3 regions of the Streptomyces sp. NPDC102279 genome follow, and region 1 is predicted to be linked to each of the others. Evidence: riboswitches for the same ligand, from Rfam matches in the RefSeq annotation. Region 1 holds a riboswitch; each other region holds the start of a gene.
What was found. Region 1 has a riboswitch for S-adenosylmethionine ahead of ACIRQH_RS02695 (putative leader peptide). Riboswitches for the same ligand answer to the same signal wherever they lie in the genome.
Positions count from the first base shown of each region.

Region 1 (7,308 bases):
CGCGGCCACGTTGTCCAGCACGGTCAGGTGCGGGAAGAGGTTGAAGTTCTGGAAGACGAACCCGATGCGGCTGCGCTGGCCGAGGATGACGCGCTCGCTCAGTTCCTTGAGCCGCTCGCCGTGCCTGCGGACCCCGATGAGCTCGCCGTTGAGGCTGACATGACCGACTTCCGGCTTCTCCAGGTGATTGATGACCCGCAGCAGGGTCGACTTGCCGGATCCCGAGGGTCCGAGGATGACCGTGACCTCTCCCGGCCGGACGGTCAACTCCACACCGTCCAGCACCTGGTGGGAGCCGTACCACTTGTGCACGTCGTGCACCTCGACCGCGGCGGGCCGGATGTCGAGCGTTTCCACGCTCCCGGCCGCGGGGGCCGGGTGTGTCGACCCGCGCTCCGGAGCCGCCCCGGTCCGCGCCGTCTTCGTACGCGCTTCGCCGCTCATGTCGCCGTCTCCCTGCGGAGTCGGGCCCGCGCGTCGCGCAGACCGTTCCGTACCTTCTGCAGCGGGGTCGGCGGCAGGGTGCGCAGCGCGCCCCGCGAGTAGTGCCGCTCGACGTAGAACTGGATGACGGACACGACGCTGGTCAGGATCAGGTACCAGGCGGTGGCGACCAGGAGCAGCGGCACGATGTCGCCCGGATAGGTGCTGCCCATGCTCTGCACGGAACCGAACAGGTCCAGCAGGGAGACGTAGAAGACCAGGGAGGTTCCCTTGATCAGGCCGATCAGCTGGTTCACGTAGTTGGGGGTGATGGAGCGCAGCGCCTGCGGGAAGACGATCCTCGCGAACTGGTACCGCTTCGGCAGGCCCAGCGCGGAGGCCGCCTCGTGCTGGCCCTGGTCGACCGAGAGGAGGCCGCCGCGCACCACTTCGGAGGCGTACGCCGCTTCGTTGAGGCTGAGTCCGATGACGGCCACGGCCATGTCGGTGGCGAGGCGGGACTCGTCGAAGGAGAAGAAGGCCGGCCCGAACGGCACTCCGACACTCAACGTCTTGTACAGGGCACTGAAGTTGTAGAGGAAGAGCAGGACGACGATGAGCGGCACCGAGCGGAACAGCCAGGTGTAGACCCAGCTCACGGCACGGAGCACCGGGCTCGGCGAGAGCCGGGCCAGCGCCAGCAGGATGCCGCCCAGCAGTCCCAACACCGCGCTGTACACCGCGACTTCGAGAGTGATGAGGAGGCCGTCGAGGATCGTCGGGCGCAGGAACCAGTACTGGAACCGGTCCCACTGGTAGAAGGGGTTGGTCACCAGACCGTGGGCGATCTGGGCGACCAGCACGAGCACGACGGCCGTGATGATCCAGCGGCCGGGACGCCGGAGCGGAAGGACTCGCTGCGCCGTCAGGGGCTTCGGCGCGGCGGGGACGTCGGAACGGGGGATCACCTCGGCGGGCGGCGCTGATCCGGAGGACACAGCTATGCCCGGAGATTCACTCATGGAGAGCTCCAGCGGATTCGGACACCCCGGACCACGGCGAGCGGCAGCGTGGTGTGGAGCCGGTACGGCTCAGCACACGACGCGACACGGGCGCACGGGGAACGAGGGCTGGACGGAGAGAGGGACACCGCGACAGCGGTGGTCGTCAGAGGCTCGGAAGAGGAGCCGTCAGCCTTGGCGGAGGGTGCGACACGTGCCCGTACACAGTGCGCTGTTGACGCGCAGAAGGTCTACGGAGCGGTCCGCGCACAGCACGTCGCGGCCGAGGCGCCGCCATGCGGCCGTCCCGTCAGCTGCGTACATCGCTGTCACCATCACTTCTCCGGCCCTGGGGCATCTCGTTGTGGGCCGCACGTTAGGCCCGGCCCGAAAAGAATGTCAATGCGCGTGCCCACCAGGTGAGACCGCGTCACCCGCCTTCTTGACGGCGCCGCGGGGCGCGTCGAGACTGGCATGGACGGTCACGATTGTCAGCGCCCACGGCGCGGGTTCGTCCCGCTCCTGTGGTCATCGGCCCCGGCTCGCTGACAGGCAACCCTTCCACCGCGACGGGGTGCCCCGGGTGACGACCGGGTCCCGCCGGTGCGGTGGGGCAAGCGTGGTCTCGCGTCCCGCGAGCCCAGGAGGTGGGACCGGTGAGAATGCCGAGGAACGACTTGACGAGGCGCCTGCACATCGATCTGTTGCGCGTCTCCAGCGCCTACTGATCCGCTGCCGGCCCGTTCGGTCCCGGCCCGCGCGTCCGGCGCGGTCGCTTCGCATTCAGCCGCTCATCGCCCATGCCCACAAGGCGGCGATGGCTTCCTCGTTCCCCCTAGGGAGAGTCATGCCCGAGACAGCTTCGCGCGGTTCCAGCACAGCCGGATCCCTTCCCTGCGGCCAGAGTTCACCCACGCACACCGCTGACGAGGAAAGCGTGTTCACCCGTACCGGTGGCCAGAGTCCGTTCCCTTCGGCCACCCGCTCCAGGACGTCCACGCCTCCCCTGCTCCCCCGTACCGCCCACAGCCGCATCGGTGTCGGCCTGGCCGGCGGCTTCTACCCGGCGCCGCACCGCTACGAGGTGTATCTGGCGGCGAGTTGTCCGCGCTCTCTGCGTATCTCGATCACACTCGGCCTGCTCGGTCTGACGAACTCGGTCGCCACGACCCTGCTCACCCACCCCGCGGGAACACCCGACGCCTTCGCCTCCCTGCGCCGCGCCTACGAGGCCACCGAGCACCACTACGGCGGGCCGTTCACGGCGCCCGCGCTCTGCGACCGCTGGACCGGACGCATCGTCAGCAACGACACCTCCGACATCCTCCGGGACCTCACGGGCCTGCCGTCCGGGCACGCGGCGGGTCGCGCGCCGTCGCTGCTCCCGCCGTCTCTGGCGACCGACATCGAGGCCCTCCGGGACCTCCTCGACCGGGATGTCACCCCGTCGGCACACCCCTCGGACCGCACCGCGGCCCTGGACCTACTGGACTGCCAACTCTCCAGCGCCGCCTACATGTTGGGGGACAGTCTGACGGCGGCGGATGTGGACGTCTGGGTGGCTCTCTCCCGACTCGCCCCGGCCGGAACCCTGTGCGCGCACCCTCGCCTGCGCGACTACGTCCGCCGCCTCGGTGAACTCCCCGCCTTCCGGACCGGGAACGACGGGGTGCGCGCCGCGGCGTGAGACCCGGCCCGTGAGGGGAAGGGGCCGAAGTCCTCGCACGCCTCTCCGAGGACCACCGCGGGCCCTGTCGAACGGGCTCCCCGGAAGCGGGAGCCACCCCGGGTCAGCCGGCCGCTTCCTCGCCCGTCTCGCACTCCACGGACCTGGGTGCGGGCACCGGTGCCTGGGCCTTGTCGACGGTGGCGCGCAGGGTGCGTACCTGGGGCGACAACAGGGCGGCCGCCGTGGCCAGGACGATCAGGGCGGCGCACCCCGCCAGGGCCCGGTCCGTACCCACGGCGGTGGCGACGGGCCCGGCGACGAGCAGCCCGAGCGGTGCGAGAGCCAGGGAGCCGAACCAGTCGTAGGAACTGACGCGGGAGAGAACCTGCTCCGGGATCTCCCGCTGGATGGTGGTGGCCCAGAGCACGCCGAAGACGTCCGACGCGACGCCCGCGCCGAACATGGCGCCGGCGATCAGCCAGACCGGGGCCGCCACGCTGAGCAGCCCGATCGGCAGGGCGGCCGGAAAGGTGCACAGGACGGCGACCAGGAGAGGGCGCCGCACGCGGACCCGGGCCGCGAGCCCCGCGCCGGCGACGGTGCCGACGGCCTGCGCCGCCACGATGACCGACCACGCCCTCGCTCCGCCGAAGTGCTGCTCGGCCGTCAGCGGGCCCAGGACCCCGACGTTGGCGTTGAGTGCCGCGACGACCACCCCGTACTGCGCCACCACGGTCCACAGCCACTGCCGGGAGGTGAACTCCCGCCGGCCCTCGCGCAGATCGGCCCATCCCGACGTCCGGCGGCGCGGCCTCGCGGTCACCCGCAGCCGGGCGGTCAGGAGCGCGCTGAAGACGAACGACGCGGCGTTGAGCGCGAGTGCCCACCCCGGGCCGACCAGCGCGACCGTGACCCCCGACAGGGCGAGTCCCAGCAACAGGGAGCTGTTGGTGGCCATCCGCAACAGCCCGTTGGCCCGTTGCAGCCGCTCCCGTGGCACGACGAGCGGCACCATGCCGTCCATCGCCGGGGCGAACAGCGCCGACGCGGTTCCGGCGGCCACCGCCAGCAGACACATGGCCGCAAGGGGCGCGTGCCCGGTGAGCACCATCGCGGCGAGTCCGGCGTAGGCCCCCGCCCCGAGGACGTCCGCGAGCACCATCAGCCGCGAGCGCGACATCCGGTCCGCGATCACTCCCCCCACGAGGACGAACGCCAGTTGGGGCACGGCCTGGCACGCGAGGACCAGCGACAGGCGGCCCGCGCTCGCTCCCGGCAGGGCGAGCACCGCGAACGCGAGCGCCACGCGCGCGAAGCCGTTGCCGAGCACGGAGACCACCCGTGCGGAGGCGAGCAGGAGGAACCGCTGGTCGCGCCACAACGTCGATTCACTCAGGGAGACCGTCACGGCCAGGCACCCTAGAGGGCCCCGGCCGGCGCACGACGTGATCCAGCCAGTCGCGGTTACTCCGCGCCCATGCCGCAGCCCACTCCGGAACCCGTGGCCGCGGGGCCGCTCCGGGCGACGGTCGTCAGGGAGCCGGCGCCCGTGAGGACGGCGGGCGCCGGGTCCGCCGGGCCCTGAACCGTCGGCTTGCGGAGCAGCAGCAGCGCAGCGTCGTCGTGCAGCCGTCCGCCCACGTGGGCCTGCAGTTCGGCGTCGAGGGCGTCGAGGGTGGCCGCCGGCTCGTCGGACACGTGCCGGGCCAGGCCCTCGGCGAGGGGATAGAACGCCCGGCCGTGGTCACGGGCTTCGGTGACTCCGTCGGTGTAGAGGAGGAGCTGGTCACCGTCGGCCAGCGGCAGCACCTGCAGGCTGGGCGTCTCACCCGTCAGCCCGCGCAGTCCGAGCGGCGGTGCCGGCTGGGCGGGATCGACCGACGACACGTGTCCGTCGGCCCGGACGTGCAGCGGGGGCGCGTGTCCGCAGTTGACGACCTCCAGCCGGCCCGGCTCCGGGTATCCGGCGACCACGGCGGTGACGAAGTCGTCGAATCCGAGGTTGCGTGCCAGGCTCCGCTCGATCCGGCCGACCACGGCGAGGAGGTCGGGTTCGTCGTAGGCGGCCTCGCGGAAGATGCCGAGCACGAGCGCGGCGGTGCCCACGGCGGGAAGTCCCTTGCCACGGACGTCGCCGATGATCATCCGGACACCGTAGGGCGTGGGTACGAGCGCGTACAGGTCTCCGCCGATGCGGGCCTCGGCCGCGGCGGCGCTGTAGCGGACCGCCACCTGGAACGGCCCGACGCTCGACGGGATGGGTGCGAGGACGGCGTGCTGCGCGGCTTCGGCGACCGAACGAACCGCCGCGAGCACCCGCTCACGGCGCCACCGGAGCGCACTGGCCAGGGCGCTCGCGAGAGTGACGGCGGCCAGGGCGGAGAGGACGGCGGCCGCCTCGGCGCTGTGGACACCGCCCTGGATGCCGAGCAGCGCGCTGAGGATCCCGGCGAGGAGACCGACGCAGAGGACTCCGCGCGGCCGGCTCGTGGCGGCGGCGAGCGCGGGAGCCGCGGCCAGCAGCGACAGCCAGATCACGGCCGTTCCGGCGGCCAGGTCGACGAGCACGACGGCGGCGACGACGAGCAGGGGAAGCACCGGGGTGCCGAGGGCGACGTGTGCGGCGGCGCGCTTACCGCCCGCCGCCGCTCCGGTACCGAGGATCCGGTTCCTGCCCGCACCTTTCCGTCCGTGTTCGCCGACGTACTCTCGGTCCTGACTCATATCCGGGCGCAGTCCTCACCTAGATTCTTCCTGAAATGTCCGTTTCATCTAGGAAATACGTTCGAGGTAAGTACCGCAAGGAGCGGGATTTCAGATAGTGAGCGACAGCCCCCGCGTCACCCGGTTCGCCGTCGGGATGAGCCGCGTCAGGACCTCCCGGATCCGGGGCAGCCGGTCGGCGGGCAGCGAGACACCGAGCGAGCCGAGCGTGTCCCCGCTGTAGACGGGCACGGCGACGCAGACAGTGCCGAGGGCGTACTCCTCCAGGTCCGTGACCGCGGGCGCCACGGGCGACGCGGCGAGCCGGCGCAGCAGCTCCGGCCGGCTGGTGATGGTCCGGGGGGTGAGGTCGGCGAGGGAGTGCCGGGCGAGGTAGTCGTTGCGGGACTCCTCGTCCATCTCGCGCAGGACGGATTTGCCGAGCGCGGTGGCGTGTCCCGCGTCCTCGAAACCTACCCAGAGGTCGACCCGGGGCGCCCGGGGACCGTCGACGATCTCCGCGACCCGGATCTCGCCCTCCTCGTAGAAGGTGAGGTAGGCGGCGCTCGCGAGTTCGTCGCGCAGCGCGGCGAGCGTGGGGCGGACCCGGCCGAGCAGTTCCTGCCCGCGGCCCCGGGTGTGCAGCGTGCGCACCTTGTCACCGAGGATGAACCCGCCGTCGTCGAGCTTGCGTACGTATCCGTCGTGGACCAGGGTCCGCAGCAGGTGATAGGCGGTGGCCAGCGGCAGGCCCGTCTCGCGCGCCAGCTGCTTCGCGGGCGCGCCGTTCTCGTGCGCACTCACCGCCTCCATCAGGCGGAATGCCCGCTGAACGGAGGTGATGAGCGTCGGCCCGTCGCGAGCTCCCATGTGACCAGGGTGCGCCGAGGTCACGGGACCGGCAACGCGCACGGGACGGAGGGCGGTCGCGGTGGCCGCGGACTCAGAGGCGGGTTGCCCCTCCGGGCGTCAGGCCGGTGCCCCCGAGCCGGGTGAGCAGGCCGGCGAGCCGCCCCGTCTCGTCCTCGGTCCAGGCGGGTTCGGCGAACACCTCGCGGGCGACGTGATCGGCGGTGGCGCGCATCTCCGCCAGCCTTTCCCGGCCGGTACCGGTCAGCGCCGCGTAGGCGACCCGGGCGTCACGCGCGTCGGCGTCGCGCCGTACGAGCCCGATGCGCTCCAGGGGCACCAGCCCCCGGGTGACGCCGGAGGCGGTCAGCCCCAGCGCCTCGGCCAGATCCACCCGGCGCATCCGGTCGCCCGGCGCCTGGGACAGCCGCAGCAGGAGGGTGAAATCGGCCAGGCTCACCCCGTGCAGCCCGCTGAGACTCGCGTCGAACCGCTTCACCAGGGCGGCCTGCGCCCGCATCAGACGCAGGGCCGCGTCCAGTCCCGAACTCATTGACACCTCCTTGACTGCTCAAGCATAGGCGCACGCGAAAGCGGCCAGGAGGTCTACGGGATCAGGGGGTCGCGCTCTGGGCGATCGCCCGCCGTTGCCGCTTGCCGAGG
Region 1 covers NZ_JBIWLU010000001.1:638,114-645,421, forward strand. Annotated here, with positions in the region: gene ACIRQH_RS02685 (amino acid ABC transporter ATP-binding protein) at 1-342, opposite strand, end outside; gene ACIRQH_RS02690 (amino acid ABC transporter permease) at 441-1,445, opposite strand; SAM riboswitch class IV at 1,905-2,050, shown strand; gene ACIRQH_RS02695 (putative leader peptide) at 2,087-2,152, shown strand; gene ACIRQH_RS02700 (glutathione S-transferase C-terminal domain-containing protein) at 2,362-3,111, shown strand; gene ACIRQH_RS02705 (MFS transporter) at 3,215-4,501, opposite strand; gene ACIRQH_RS02710 (PP2C family protein-serine/threonine phosphatase) at 4,558-5,817, opposite strand; gene ACIRQH_RS02715 (IclR family transcriptional regulator) at 5,908-6,666, opposite strand; gene ACIRQH_RS02720 (MarR family transcriptional regulator) at 6,740-7,198, opposite strand; gene ACIRQH_RS02725 (DUF6204 family protein) at 7,260-7,308, opposite strand, start outside.

Region 2 (7,308 bases), on a different contig from region 1:
TCGTGGCGGCCGAAGCGGACCGTCCCGGCGTCGATGCTTCCGTTCGCCGCCAGCAGCCGGGTGATCGCGTGCGCCGTCGTGCTCTTGCCCGAGCCCGACTCGCCGACGACCGCCGTCACCTGGCCCGGCCACACGTCGAGGTCGACCCCGCTCACCGCTCGCACGGTGCCGCCGCGGGTGCGGTACGACACCGACAGGCCCCGTACCTGGAGCAGTGGGGTTCCTTCGGCCTGCGGCTCACGGGCCGGCCGCTCCTCCGTCCGGTCCGCCTTCGTCGGGGGCGTGTTCGTCACGGCGGTGCTCATCTCGGCGTCGTGGGTCCGTGTCCTCCAGGGGTCGTTCATCGCTGCCCGGACCATTCGCCGTCCAGTGCCCGCGCGATGCGGTTGGCGGCCAGCCCGGTGGCCGCGATCGCCAGACCGGGCAGAGCGGTGAGCCACCAGGCGTTGGCCATGTAGTTGCGGCCGTCGGCGATCAGCGTGCCCCATTCCGGAGCGGGCGGCGGCGCTCCGTAGCCGAGGAAACTCAGCGACGAAACCGCCAGGACGGCGGCACCGAAGTCGAGCGTGGCCAGCACGATCACCGGGCCGACCGCGTTGGGCAGGACGTGCCGGCCCAGCACCGTGTACCAGCGGGCGCCGCACGACCGCGACGCCTCGACGAAGACCGCCTGCCGCACACGGAGGACCTCGGCCCGGGTCACCCGGGCGAACCCGGCGACGCTGGCGATCCCGACGGCGACGGCGACCTTCACCGTCCCGTAGCCCAGCGCGGTGACCAGCGCGAGGGAGAGGAACAGCGAGGGGATCGACAGCAGGACGTCGACGACGCGCATCAGCACGTCCTCGACCCAGCCGCCCACGAACCCGGCGACAAGGCCGATCAGCCCGCCGACGACGAACGCGACGGCCACCGCGAGCAGCGTCGCCTTCAACGACAACTGGGCGCCGTGCACGACACGGGAGAACACGTCGCGCCCCAGTTCGTCGGTGCCGAACCAGTGCGCGCCGTCAGGGGCGCGGAAGTTCTCCGACGGCACACCGTGCAGCGGGTCCCGCGAGGTGAACAGCTCGGGCCGGAAGGCGGCGAGCACGATCAGCACCACCACCAGCGCCGACGCCAGCAGACCGGGCCGGCGCACCAGGAAGCGCAGGAGCCGTCGGCGTTCGGCACCGGGCCCGTCCGGAGTCGGTTCGGTACCCGCTGCGGAGCTCGGATCGACCGCTCGGGCGAGACCGGTCGCCGCCCCCGCGGCCACGTCCTCGGCAAGGGTCTGACTCATGCCGGACTCACCTTCCTTCTCGAATGGACCACGATCCGCGGGTCCAGCACGGGATAGACGAGGTCGACGACCAGGTTGGCGGACACGAAGATCAGCGCGCCGAACACCACGACCCCTTGGACCAGCGGGATGTCCTGGGCCGCGACCGCGGCTGCGGTCACCCGCCCCAGGCCGTCACGGGAGAACACCGTCTCGACGACCACCGAACCGGCGATCAGCTGCCCGGCCAGCAGGCCCACGACCGTCAGAGCGGGCAGCGACGCGTTGCGCAGCGCGTGCCGCAGATGAATCCGCACCCTGCCCGCGCCCTTGGCGCGCGCGGTCTCCACATAGGCCTGGTCCAGCGCCGTGAGGAGGCTCTTCGCCAGCACCTGCGCGACCAGGGCGCCGGTCGGGATCGCCAGCGTCACCGCGGGCAGCACGAGCCCGCGCAGCCCGTCGTTGCCGAACGCCGGGAAGAGCCTTGCCCGGAAGGAGAAGACCTCGACCAGCAGCAGACCGACCCAGAACGTGGGGACGGACACGCCCAGCGGAGGCAGCGACAACAGGAGCTGCCGCAGCCACCGTTGGGTGGTGTACGTGGCGAGCAGGGCGACGCCGCCCCCGAGCAGCACGGCGAGCAGCAGCGCCGCGCCGGTCAGTTGCAGGGTCTGCGGGAGTGCGTCGGCGAGGGACGAGGTGACCGGGCGGCCGGTGGACACGGAGTCCCCGAAGTCCCCGCGCACCGCGCGGCCGAGAGCCTCTGCGTACTGGACCGGCACGGGCTTGTCGAAGCCGTACTGGTGGCGGAGCGCGTCCAGTTGTGCGGGATCGACCTGTCCCGAGTCGGCTCCGGCCCCGGCCATCGCCGAGACCGGATCGCCGGGCAGGTAGTCCAGCACCAGGAACGACACCGTGTAGGCCGCCCAGAGCACGCCGACCGCCTGAGCGATGCGTTTGATCACATAGCGACGCATGCCGGCCGCTAGCCGATCCACGTGTCGTGCAGCTGGACGCGGCTGGAGGCGTCGAAGCCGAGGTTGTGCACCTTCTTCGCCACACCCAACTGGGTCTCCAACTCCACCACCGGAATGACGTACGCGTTCTGTACGAGCAACTCCTGCGCCTTCCTGACCAGTTCGCCGCGCCGGGCCGGATCGGCCGTCGCCGCCTGCTGGTTCAGCGCGGTGTCCAGCGAGCTCGGGGGCAGGTGGTAGAAGTTGGCCAGTTCGGTGGAGTACGAGCTGCGCAGGATGTCCGGGTCGGCCCGTGTGACGTTGCCCCACACCGCGTCGAAGTCACCCGACTGGAGCGTCGGGGCGAACTGGGTGATCTGGAGCTGCTTGAGCACGACGTCCACACCGACCGCCTTCAGCTGCTGCTGGATCAGCTCCAGCGCGGGCTGGTTGGTGGCCGCGTTGGCGAACCACTTGACGGTCAGACGCAGCTTGGTGCCGTTCTTCGACCGGATCCCGTCAGCGCCGGTCCTCCATCCGGCCTTGTCCAGGAGCGACGTGGCCTTCGCCGCGTCGCGGGACAGGTCCCGCCCGAGGTCCGCGTAGTTCGGTGTCGTGTGCGCCAGCACGCTGGTGGCCGGCTCGGTGCCCGTCGGGAAGACGGCGTCCACGATCTGCTGCCGGTCGATGGCGAACTGCAGGGCCTGACGCACCTTCGCGTCCTTGAGCAGGGGACGGGAGTTGTTCAGGCCGAGATTGAACACGACGCCGGGGTTGGCGCGGCGTTGCAGGTTCGCCGCACCACCCTTGAGCGCCGTCTCGTCGGCCTTGCCCACGCTGCCGACCGCGTCGACCTGGCCGGACTGCAGGCTCCCGCTCCGCACGCCCGCCTCCGGCACGACCTTGAACACCAGCTTGTCCAGGTACGCCTCGCCCTTCTTGGTCCACAGGGAGGAACCCCAGGCGTACTTGCCGCGCTTGCTCAACGTGACCGCGCGGTTCTGCACGTAGCTCGACAGCGTGAAGGGCCCGGAGCCGGCGACTCCCTTGCTGCACTTCTCCTGTGCGCTCCGCTTCACGCTCGCCGCCGACTCGATGCCCAGTGAGTGGGTCGAAGTGGCCTGGAGGAACTGGGCGTTGGGCTTCTTGAACGTCACCCGGACCGTGCTCGCGTCGACCACGGTGGTGCTCCGCACCCCGCTCAGGTAGCCCTGGGCGAGGGTGGCCAGGGCGCCGAGCTTCGGTACGGCGTCGAAGTTGTCCTTGACCACCTGGGCGGTCAGCGGTGAGCCGTCGCTGAACGTCACGCCCGACCGCAGGTGGAAGGTGAACGTCGTCGTGTCGGAGCTGATGTCCCAGCTCTTCGCCAGCCAGGGCACGATCTTGCCGGTCCTGGGGTCCTGGTCGGTCAGGGAGTCCACGACCTGGCGCAGCGAGTAGATGCTGTCGTTGCTGCCCACCTGCTGCGGGTCCACGCAGCCGGCGTCGGATCCCACCGCGAAGGTCAGCGTGCCACCGGACCTGGCCCCGGCGGCGGTGTCGCTCGAACCGGTGCCGCCGCTCGACGAGCAGCCGCTCAGCAGGATGCCGCTCGTCACGACGGCGGCGGCCGCTGTCCATCGGGCGGATCGGATGTCCGGATGGGATGTCACGGAAGGGGTTCTCCTACTCCAGAGTCGCCGCGCCTGTCCGAAGCGGACATGGCGAAGCGGGACGGCGCAGCCGTGGACGGGCGGCACCGTTCGGACGAGAAAGTCGGGACAGGCAATCAGGCGGGGCCCGGACGACGAGTCGGGCGCGAGCCAGACAGGAAGGGGAGCGTCGACGACGGGGTGCGAGGCGGGTAGGTCTTTCTCACAACGCCGGTCACGCCAGGGGCTGTTGTCAGCCGCCGTACGAACGGACCGACGGAGTGCGTCGGCCGGCAGGGCGTGTGGTCAGCCGCGACACAGACAGCTGGCGGAGCGTTCCAGGTCGATGTGGCGGCGGCGAGAGAAGCCGGAGAACATCGCCGCGGCCGCGATCGAGGCGCTCAGGTCGCTGCTGCTGTTCCGCACGCCGGGCCTCCCTGTCTCGTCCCCCTGACGGGGGTTCGCGCTTGCGGGGTCGGACGACCCCGCCGGGCTTTCACCTGGAGCACCCCACCGCGGAGGAGGGTTGCCGGTCAGCGAGCCAGGGCTTGACGCTGACACTCAATGCCGGTCGCGATCGTACGAATCGATTCTCCGATCCGTCAATGACGGGATCGCGGTCAACGGCGTCGGACCAGGAGCCGCAGCACGTGGAGCCGTGGGATTTCATGTGCCCGCAACAACTGGCCCTGATCGTCCGGGCTTTGGTGCGGTTCTCAAGAGGGCGGACGTTCACTGCCACGATCGATCGATCGATCGACGGAGACGACGACAGCCCCTGTGCCGTCCCATCGCCGAACGCGCCCCTGGCGGTCAGCCGGTCGGGTGGCCCGTCTGTGCCGCCAGGCGGGTGCGCAGGCGGCTGAGACGGTCGATCTCGGCGTCGAGCGCGGCCAGTCGGCGGTGGACGACGCCGGCGCCGGGACTCTCCGTGCCGCCGGAACACCCTCTGCGCGGGTCGTCGACGAGCAGCGGGATGCGGTCGGCCAGGCCGCACAGGTCCTCCACCGTCAGGCCGAGGGCGAGCAGGTCCCGGATCACCCTGACCCGGGCGACCTCGCCAGGACCGTACTCGCGCTGCCCGGCCGCCGTACGCCGCGGGGGTGGCAGCAACCCGCGCTCCTCGTAGAACCTCAGCGCGCGTGCTGTCGTACCGGCCGCTGCTGCCGCATCCCCGATCCGCATCCGCTCCCCGCCTCCACCCGGTGCCGCGTCGAACACTCTCAAGGAGGCGGGAGCCCACGGCACCCGGGAGCCCACCGCTACGGCAGGTCCACGACGACGGTTCCGATGTGCCGCCCCTCGAACAGTTCCTGCAACGCCCAGGGCGCGCGATCAATGCCCGCGATCCTGACGTGAGGGAAGACGATCTCGCCGGAGCGCAGCCAGTCCCCGAAGCGCTTGTTCCACTCCTCGGCCGCTTCACCGAGATCCGAGCTGCTGAACCCACGCAGCGTGATCCCCAGCGTGATGACGCGGAACGTGTCGATCTCCGCGGGCGCGGTGGTGCCGTCGCGATCGTGTTCGGCGGACAACTGCCCGGAGAGCGCGCCCACCAGCGCGAACCGCGCGCCGCGCCGTGCCGCGCCGACGGCCGCGGTCAACTGTTCGCCGCCGACGGTGTCGAGGAGCACGTCGATGCCGTCGGGCGCCGCGACGGCGAGCTGTTCGGCGAGCGGTGCCGTGCCCGGGACCACCACCGCGTCGTAGCCGAGTTCCGCCTCGAGCCGTTCGGCCTTGTGTGCCGAACGCGTGCTGCCCACCACCCGCTCGGCCCCCAGGAGCCGGGCCACCTGGCCCGCGAGACTCCCCACGGCTCCCGCGGCTCCGGTGACGAGGACGGTGTCGCCGGGGCGCACGACGGCGAGCCGGGTCAGCGCCGCGTACGCGGCGGGCCCGGACGACAGGAAGGCGACGGGGTCGGGCAACACGTCGCTCAGCGGCACGCAGTCCTCCTCGCTCAGCAACGCGTGCTCGCGCCAGCCGCGCAGGTGGGTGACCAGGTCGCCGGGGCGCAGTCCGCTGCCGGGGCCCACGGAGACGACCTCACCGACCGCGGGTCCGAACAGGGCGTCGCCGACGTGGACGGGCGGCAGCGGCACCCCCTCGACCTCGCCCCCGATGAGCGTACGCAGCCCTGGAAAGACGAGGAAGTGCCGGTTGCGCACGACGACTTGGCTCGCCCGTGGAGCGGGCAGCGGTACCTCGACGACGGCGAAGTGCTCCGGCCCCGGCAACCCCACGGGTGCGCCGACAAGTTGGATCTCGCGGGTGGTGAGCGGTGGGTGAACGGCCATGGTGGGACTCCGGGTTCGGGCGAAGGAGGGGGGCGAGCCGGCGTGTGCGTCGGGCGGACCGCCGACCCACCGGCCGAGGCACGCTAAACCCTGACGTGCGGGTGAGGGTCAAGAGCAGGGGAAACCCGCGGGCCCGATGTCCGAGGTGCGCGCGTTATGGTCCGGGGCGGTCGGGTACCCGCCGCCCGCGGGCGGCAGCCGCGGACAGCTCGCTCGCAAGGAGGGCGTCGTCGGGGCGGAACGCGTGGCCTTGCCGTTCCTGTGGCAGGACGTCCGTCCGCGGTGTTGCGTGGAAAGCGGGTACAGCGGCTTCCCGCCCCACCCGAGCGTCGACGGAAGGGTTTCATCATGGCCGGCTCCAGCACCCACACCGTGCGGGTCGGTCGCCGCACGCTCGATCTGCACCGGCCGGACAAGGTGCTCTTCCCTGCGAGCCGGGGCGCCAAGGAGTACACGAAGCACGACCTTGTCGCGTACTACCGTGACGTCGCCCCCTTCATGCTGCCCCACCTGCGGGGCCGCCCGTTGATGCTGGAGCGGTACCCGGACGGGATCGACGGGCCCCGCTTCATGCAGAAGAACACGCCGGACCACTACCCGGACTGGATCGAACGGGTCGAGGTGCACAAGGAGGGCGGTACGGTCCTCCACCCCGTCTGCCACGACACCGCGACCCTCGTCTACCTCGCCGACCAGGCCTGCCTCACCCTGCACCGCTGGCTGTCGAAGGTGGGCGACGTCGAACGGCCCGACCGGCTCGTCATCGACCTCGACCCGGCCACCGGGGACGACTTCACCGCCGTACGCGAAGCGGCCCGCGCGGTGCACGAGCTCCTTGACGTGGTGAAACTCCCGTCGGCGCCGATGACCACGGGATCGCGCGGCCTGCACGTCGTCGTGCCGCTCGACGGACGCCAGGACTTCGACGAGGTGCGCGCGTTCGCCAAGGACATCGCCGAGACCCTCGCGCAGGCGCACCCCGGCCGGCTCACCACCGCCGCTCGCAAGAAGGACCGCGGCGACCGCCTCTACCTCGACGTACAGCGCAACGCGTACGCGCAGACCGTCGTGGTGCCCTTCACGGTCCGACCGAAGCCCGGCGCGCCCGTCGCCGTCCCGATCGCGTGGAGCCAACTCGACGATCCCGCCCTGGACGCCCGCCG
Region 2 covers NZ_JBIWLU010000004.1:235,690-242,997, forward strand. Annotated here, with positions in the region: gene ACIRQH_RS10915 (dipeptide ABC transporter ATP-binding protein) at 1-305, opposite strand, end outside; gene ACIRQH_RS10920 (ABC transporter permease) at 341-1,282, opposite strand; gene ACIRQH_RS10925 (ABC transporter permease) at 1,279-2,238, opposite strand; gene ACIRQH_RS10930 (ABC transporter substrate-binding protein) at 2,247-3,869, opposite strand; gene ACIRQH_RS10935 (putative leader peptide) at 4,155-4,274, opposite strand; SAM riboswitch class IV at 4,307-4,417, opposite strand; gene ACIRQH_RS10940 (MerR family transcriptional regulator) at 4,662-5,033, opposite strand; gene ACIRQH_RS10945 (MDR family NADP-dependent oxidoreductase) at 5,111-6,145, opposite strand; partial or broken gene ligD (non-homologous end-joining DNA ligase) at 6,494-7,308, shown strand, end outside.
Region 2: it holds a riboswitch for S-adenosylmethionine, as region 1 does, so the genes downstream of both, ACIRQH_RS10935 (putative leader peptide) here and ACIRQH_RS02695 (putative leader peptide) in region 1, are expected to answer to the same signal.

Region 3 (7,308 bases), on a different contig from region 1:
AGGACGCAGCCCTCGTCCGAGACCACCGGGACCTCCTTGGCGACGAGGTTCATGCCGTCCCTGATGGGGTTCACCAGGGCGACGTCCGCCAGCCGGTACGCGGCGAGCGAGCGCGCGAAGTCGTCCTTGACGTGCAGCACGACCGGGGTCCAACCGGGCGTCCCGTAGCTGGAGTTGATCTCGTCGGCGACGCGCTGCACCTCGGCCGTGTAGTCCCGGTAGATCGCGAGGTCCTGCCGCGAGGGGTAGGCGAACGCCACGTGCACGACCCGCTCGCGCCACTCCGGGTGGTCGTCGAGCAGCTGCCGGTAGGCCAGCATCCCGCGCACGATGTTCTTCGACAGCTCGGTCCGGTCGACGCGGACGATCGTCCTGCGGCCCTCGCCGATCTCCTCGCGCAGCGCGGCCATCCGCTCCGCGACGTCGTCCTCGTGCGAGCGGGCGCGCAGGAACTCGGCGTCCGCGCCGAGGCCGTGCACGCCCACGAGGGTCCGGCCGGGCGCGGCGCCGTCCAGGTGCTCGACCGCCCGGGACGCCTCCGAGGCCGACGTCACCCGGTAGCGCCCGGGGTCGATCTCCGCCGCGCAGTCCAGGAAGGCCGTCGCCCAGCGCCAGGTCAGGAACGCCAGCCGGTCCGCGCCGAGCATGCCGTCCAGCAGCTCCGTGCGGATGTCGTCGGGCAGCATCCGGAAGTAGTCCACGGGCGCCCACGGCGTGTGGGAGAAGTGGCCGATGCGCAGGTCGGGGCGGAGCGTGCGGAGCATCCCCGGCACCAGGCACAGGTGGTAGTCCTGGACCAGCACCGAGGCGCCCTCGGCGGCCTCCTCGGCCAGCGCCTCGGCGAAGGCCTGGTTGTAGGCGCGGTAGGCGTCCCACCGGCGCCGGAACCCGGCGTCGAAGACCGGCTCCAGCGGGGTCTGGTACAGCATGTGGTGGACGAACCACAGCACGGAGTTGGCGATGCCGTTGTACGCGTCGGCGTGCACCTCGGCGTCGATGTCCAGCATCCGCACGCCGTCCTCGCCGACCCCGCGCCGCACGGCCTCCCGGTCGCCGTCACCGAGGGCCGCGCACACCCACAGGGCGTCCGCGTCCGGCCCGATCGCCGAGAGCCCGGAGACGAGCCCGCCACCGCCGCGCTTGGCCTGCAGTGAGCCGTCGTCCTGGGTCTGGTAGGTGATCGGGCCGCGGTTGGACGCGACGAGGATGCCGTGGGCACCGTGCGTGGAAGCCATGCCTCGAAACCTAGCCCCGTCTCGAAACGCTCAAACGTTCCCGTCGGCCGTATGCGATCGCCGGCCGACGGGTCCGCTCAAGCGGCCTTGCGCTGCTGGTACTCGGCGATTTCGGACATGGGGGGCCTTTCCTCCGTGTCCACCGAGTACGTGCGCGGCTGGAAACCGTCCCGCGTGCGTTCGAACTGGGTGAGGGCGGGGCGGATCAGGTGGCCGCGGGCCAGCCGCAACTGGGCGGTGCGGTAGATCGCGGCGGCCATGCGGCCCAGGGCCTGGCCGTCCTGGTGGCGGTGTTTGCGCACCCCGACGTCGACCTGGGCGAGGGCGTCCAGGCCCACCAGGTGCAGGGCGTCGACGAGCATGCCCAGCTCGACGCCGTACCCGACGGGGAACGGCAGCTGTTCGAGCAGGGAGCGCCGGGCGGCGTACTCCCCGCCGAGCGGCTGCACGAAGCCCGCGAGCTGCGGCCAGTGCATGTTCAGCAGGGGGCGGGCCATCAGCTCGGTGACCCGGCCGCCCTGACCGGCGGCGCCGCCCAGCGGGCGGTCGTACATGGCCTTGACCAGGTCGACGCCGGGGTCGGTGAGCAGGGGGCCCACGATCCCGGAGACGAAGTCGGACGAGAACTCCTTGAGGTCCGCGTCGATGAAACAGACGACGTCCCCGCTCGTCACGAGCAGCGACCGCCACAGGACCTCGCCCTTGCCGGGCACGGCCGGCAGCCGGGGAAGGATGTCGTCGCGGTGCACGACTCGCGCGCCCGCGGCGGCGGCGACCGCGGAGGTGCGGTCCGTGGAGCCCGAGTCGACGACGACGATCTCGTCGACGAGGGGCACCTGCTGCATCAGGTCGTGGCGGATGATCGAGACGATCTCGCCGACCGTCTCCTCCTCGTTGAGCGCGGGCAGCACGACGCTGACCGTCGACCCCGAGGTGCGTTTCGCGGCCATGATCCTGTGGAGCGGGCGGTCGGTCAGGGACCAGGAGCGTGTGCTCAGCCAGCGTTCGACGTCATTCAGCACGGTCTGCGGCTCCTCACTGTCTGATCACACGCTCTCATCAGCGTGCCCGCTGCGGCCAGCGGCTGATCGCTTGCCGTCGTCTCGCGGTTCGGACGACTGCTTCAACTGTCCTGGCCTTCGGTTACAGTCTTGAACAACGCGGATGACCATCGCATGTCCTGGATCATCGGCGCTAACTGTGTTCAACAGTTCAACAATTTAATACCGCTCATCCAGAGGGGCAGAGGGATACGGCCCGATGAAGCCCCGGCAACCCTCCAGCCGGTCTCGTACCGATCGAAGTCGATCGCGTCGCGAGGCTCCCGGCTAGGGAAGGTGCCAAATCCGTCTCACGGCGAAGTGCGTCGTGAGGAAGATGAGGAGAAAGGGCCTCGCCTCCATGGCTGCGCAGACAGTTGCAAGCACCACGAACTCCGCAGAAGCGGTCGATCTCGGCCCGGCCGCGGCGCTTTCCTGCCGGGAGTGCGGACATCGCGTCCCTCTCGGCCCGCTCTTCGCCTGCGAGGAGTGTTTCGGCCCGCTGGAGATCGCGTACGACTTCTCGGCCTACGAAACCGAAGAACTCCGCAAGCGCATCGAAGCGGGACCCGCGAACATCTGGCGCTACGCGCCGCTGCTGCCCGTCCCCGCGGACGTGGCCGACAAGCCGAACATCAACCCGGGCTGGACCAAGCTCGTGCAGGCCGACAACCTGGCCCGCGAGCTCGGCGTCGACGCCGGCAAGCTCTTCGTCAAGGACGACTCCGGCAACCCGACGCACTCCTTCAAGGACCGCGTCGTCGCCCAGGCCATCGAAGCGGCCCGCGTCTTCGGCTTCACCACCCTCTCCTGCTCCTCCACGGGCAACCTCGCCGGCGCCGTCGGCGCGGCGGCGGCCCGTGCCGGCTTCCGCTCCTGCGTGTTCATCCCGCACGACCTGGAGCAGGGCAAGGTCGTCATGGCCGCGGTCTACGGCGGCGAGCTGGTCGGCATCCAGGGCAACTACGACGACGTGAACCGCTTCTGCTCCGAGCTGATCGGCGACCCGGCCGGCGAGGGCTGGGGCTTCGTCAACGTCAACCTCCGCCCGTACTACGCCGAGGGCTCCAAGACGCTGGCGTACGAGATCTGCGAGCAGCTCGGCTGGCGGCTGCCGGACCAGCTCGTCGTGCCGATCGCCTCCGGCTCCCAGCTCACGAAGATCGACAAGGGCCTCCAGGAGCTGATCAAGCTCGGGCTCGTCGAGGACCGGCCCTACAAGATCTTCGGCGCCCAGGCCGAGGGCTGCTCGCCGGTCTCCGTCGCCTACAAGGCCGGCCACGACGTCGTCCGGCCGCAGAAGCCGGACACCATCGCCAAGTCGCTCGCCATCGGCAACCCCGCCGACGGGCCCTACGTGCTCGACATCGCACGGCGCACCGGTGGTGCCGTGGAGGACGTGAACGACGAGCAGATCGTCGACGCGATCAAGCTGCTCGCGCGCACGGAGGGCATCTTCGCGGAGACCGCCGGCGGGGTGACCGTCGGCGTCACCCGCAAGCTGATCGAGAGCGGTCTGCTCGACCCGACCCTGACCACCGTCGTCCTCAACACCGGCGACGGCCTCAAGACTCTGGACGCGGTGGCCTCGGACACCGGGCTGACCGCGACCATCCGCCCGAACCTCGACTCCTTCCGAGAGGCAGGCCTCGCATCATGAGCGTCAACGTCCGCATCCCCACCATCCTGCGCACCTACACCGGGGGTGCCGCCGAGGTGACGGCCGAGGGCACGACCCTCGCCGAGGTCATCAGCGACCTGGAGAAGAACCACACGGGCATCAGCGCGCGCGTCCTGGACGACCAGGGCAAGCTGCGCCGCTTCGTCAACGTGTACGTGAACGACGACGACGTGCGCTTCGAGCAGGGACTGGAGACGGCGACCCCGGACGGGGTGGGCGTCTCGATCATTCCGGCCGTCGCCGGAGGCTGATCGTTACCCTCGGTAATGCCGAACACGAAGAGTTCATCGAATTGCCCCCTCCGTGAGAGAAGCGGAGGGGGCAATTCTGCAGGGTTGAACGGGGTAGGGTTGGGGAAGTCGCCCCGTTCTGGATGTTGGTTTCATGCCGGACGCATATGAGTCCTCTCCCGGCAGCCGACAAGAAGTAGCCAAAGTGCCCGGCCTTTTTGAGCCGTTTATGGCATATACGGGGCCCGACTTGCCCTGGATCTCCTCGAATTCTCCCTATACCGGCGATCAGGCGTGCCCAGAATTCTCGTCCGATTGACCTGTTGCAGACGGCAGTTGGACAGATACATTCAGCCGCGGTCGACGCGTTCCGGCGCACACCCCCAACCCGTTGGGGGGTGGAGGTCTGACCCGGATCCGCGAAGTGCGGATCTGTGCAAGGGCCAGTAATAGGGGAGTTAGGCATGGCTCAGGGCACCGTCAAGTGGTTCAACGCGGAGAAGGGGTACGGCTTCATCGCGGTCGACGGTGGTGCGGACGTCTTCGTGCACTACAGCGCGATTCAGATGGACGGCTACCGCACCCTTGAAGAGGGTCAGCGAGTGGAGTTCGAGATCTCGCAGGGCCAGAAGGGTCCGCAGGCGGACATGGTCAAACTCGCCGTCTGATCGGGCGCGAACGACCACCGACGCACTCACGCACGAGGGGCCCGCATCCCACCAGGGATGCGGGCCCCTCGTGCGTCTTCCCCACGCGCGCGCGGGCGCGCGCCGTGCGCGGGGGCTTCCCCCGGGGGCCCGTTTCCCGAGAGGCGCTTGCGCCCGACCGCCACCCCTCGGAGGGGCTCGCCTCACGAGCGCACCTTGCACTCGACGGGGTCGAGTGCTAATCATTGGCGTTAGCACTCTCCCAGTGAGAGTGACAGAACTTGGATCGGGCCAGCGAGGTCCGCAGGCCGGTGGGGCAAGGAACCACAGGGCATGCAGGCCGTCCGTCGCGGGCGCGGGCGCGATCCGGAGCAATCCACCCCGTCCGGGAGGACCACTTCACATGGCCAAGATCATCGCGTTCGACGAGGAGGCACGGCGCGGTCTCGAGCGCGGGATGAACCAGCTCGCCGACGCCGTCAAGGTCACCCTCGGCCCCAAGGGCCGTAACGTCGTCCTCGAGAAGAAGTGGGGCGCGCCCACGATCACCAACGATGGTGTTTCCATCGCCAAGGAGATCGAGCTCGAGGACCCGTACGAAAAGATCGGCGCCGAGCTGGTCAAGGAAGTCGCCAAGAAGACGGACGACGTCGCCGGCGACGGTACGACCACGGCGACCGTGCTGGCCCAGGCGCTCGTGCGCGAGGGTCTGCGCAACGTCGCCGCCGGCGCCAACCCGATGGCCCTCAAGCGCGGTATCGAGAAGGCCGTCGAGGCCGTCTCCGGTGCCCTGCTCGAGCAGGCCAAGGATGTCGAGACCAAGGAGCAGATCGCTTCCACGGCCTCCATCTCCGCCGCCGACACGCAGATCGGCGAGCTCATCGCCGAGGCGATGGACAAGGTCGGCAAGGAAGGCGTCATCACCGTCGAGGAGTCCCAGACCTTCGGTCTGGAGCTGGAACTCACCGAGGGTATGCGCTTCGACAAGGGCTACATCTCGGCGTACTTCGCCACCGACATGGAGCGTATGGAGGCCGTCCTCGACGACCCGTACATCCTGATCGCGAACTCCAAGATCGCGAACGTCAAGGACCTGCTCCCGCTCCTCGAGAAGGTCATGCAGGGCGGCAAGCCGCTGCTGATCATCGCCGAGGACGTCGAGGGCGAGGCGCTGTCGACCCTGGTCGTCAACAAGATCCGTGGCACCTTCAAGTCCGTCGCCGTCAAGGCTCCGGGCTTCGGTGACCGCCGCAAGGCCATGCTCGGCGACATCGCCATCCTCACGGGCGGCGAGGTCATCTCCGAGGAGGTCGGCCTCAAGCTGGAGAACGCGGGTCTGGACCTGCTGGGCCGTGCCCGCAAGGTCGTCATCACCAAGGACGAGACCACGATCGTCGACGGCTCCGGCTCTGCCGACCAGGTCGCCGGCCGGGTCAACCAGATCCGCGCCGAGATCGAGAACTCGGACTCGGACTACGACCGCGAGAAGCTCCAGGAGCGTCTGGCGAAGCTGGCCGGCGGCGTGGCCGTCATCAAGGCCGGTGCCGCCACCGAGGTCGAGCTCAAGGAGCGCAAGCACCGCATCGAGGACGCCGTTCGCAACGCGAAGGCGGCCGTCGAGGAGGGCATCGTCGCCGGTGGTGGCGTGGCCCTGCTCCAGGCTTCCTCGGTCTTCGAGAAGCTCGAGCTCACCGGTGACGAGGCGACCGGCGCCAACGCCGTGAAGCTCGCGCTGGAGGCCCCGCTCAAGCAGATCGCCGTCAACGGTGGTCTCGAGGGTGGCGTCATCGTCGAGAAGGTGCGCAACCTTCCCGTCGGCCACGGCCTGAACGCCGCGACCGGTGAGTACGTCGACATGATCGCCGAAGGCATCATCGACCCGGCGAAGGTCACGCGCTCTGCCCTGCAGAACGCCGCCTCCATCGCCGCGCTGTTCCTGACCACCGAGGCCGTCATCGCCGACAAGCCGGAGAAGGCCGCTGCCGGCGGCGCTCCGGGCGGCATGCCGGGCGGTGACATGGACTTCTGATCGACCTGGTCGATCAACCGTCCTGACGTTCCGAGGGCGGCACCTTCCCGAGAGGGAGGGTGCCGCCCTCGGGCGTTTCCGAGGTCCAGGACCGAGGGCCCCCTGGACGCGAAACGGTCGCCGCCCTCCCTCGGCGCGCGTGGCCCGGATCACAGTGGACCGTGCGGGCGTGCCGGAATGTGGTGCCGGATGTGGTGGTTGACGCTGACGGGCAGTCGATGCATGCGCACATACCGCGTGGAATCCTCCGCCCCGCAGAACGCCCGACCTGCCACCGACGAGCTCTTCGAGGAGCCCCCACATGACCGCAGACGCCGCGTCCCGCGCAGCCGACATCCTTGCCCGCCCCGTGTCCCTGAACGGTCTGACCGTCCCGAACCGGATCGCGATGGCCCCGATGACCCGGATGTTCTCGCCGGGTGGCGTACCGGGCGAGGACGTCGTCG
Region 3 covers NZ_JBIWLU010000005.1:172,506-179,813, forward strand. Annotated here, with positions in the region: gene ACIRQH_RS13745 (trehalose-6-phosphate synthase) at 1-1,235, opposite strand, end outside; gene ACIRQH_RS13750 (glucosyl-3-phosphoglycerate synthase) at 1,313-2,257, opposite strand; SAM riboswitch class I at 2,463-2,619, shown strand; gene thrC (threonine synthase) at 2,637-3,935, shown strand; gene ACIRQH_RS13760 (MoaD/ThiS family protein) at 3,932-4,207, shown strand; gene ACIRQH_RS13765 (cold-shock protein) at 4,651-4,854, shown strand; gene groL (chaperonin GroEL) at 5,237-6,862, shown strand; gene ACIRQH_RS13775 (NADH:flavin oxidoreductase) at 7,164-7,308, shown strand, end outside.
Region 3: it holds a riboswitch for S-adenosylmethionine, as region 1 does, so the genes downstream of both, thrC (threonine synthase) here and ACIRQH_RS02695 (putative leader peptide) in region 1, are expected to answer to the same signal.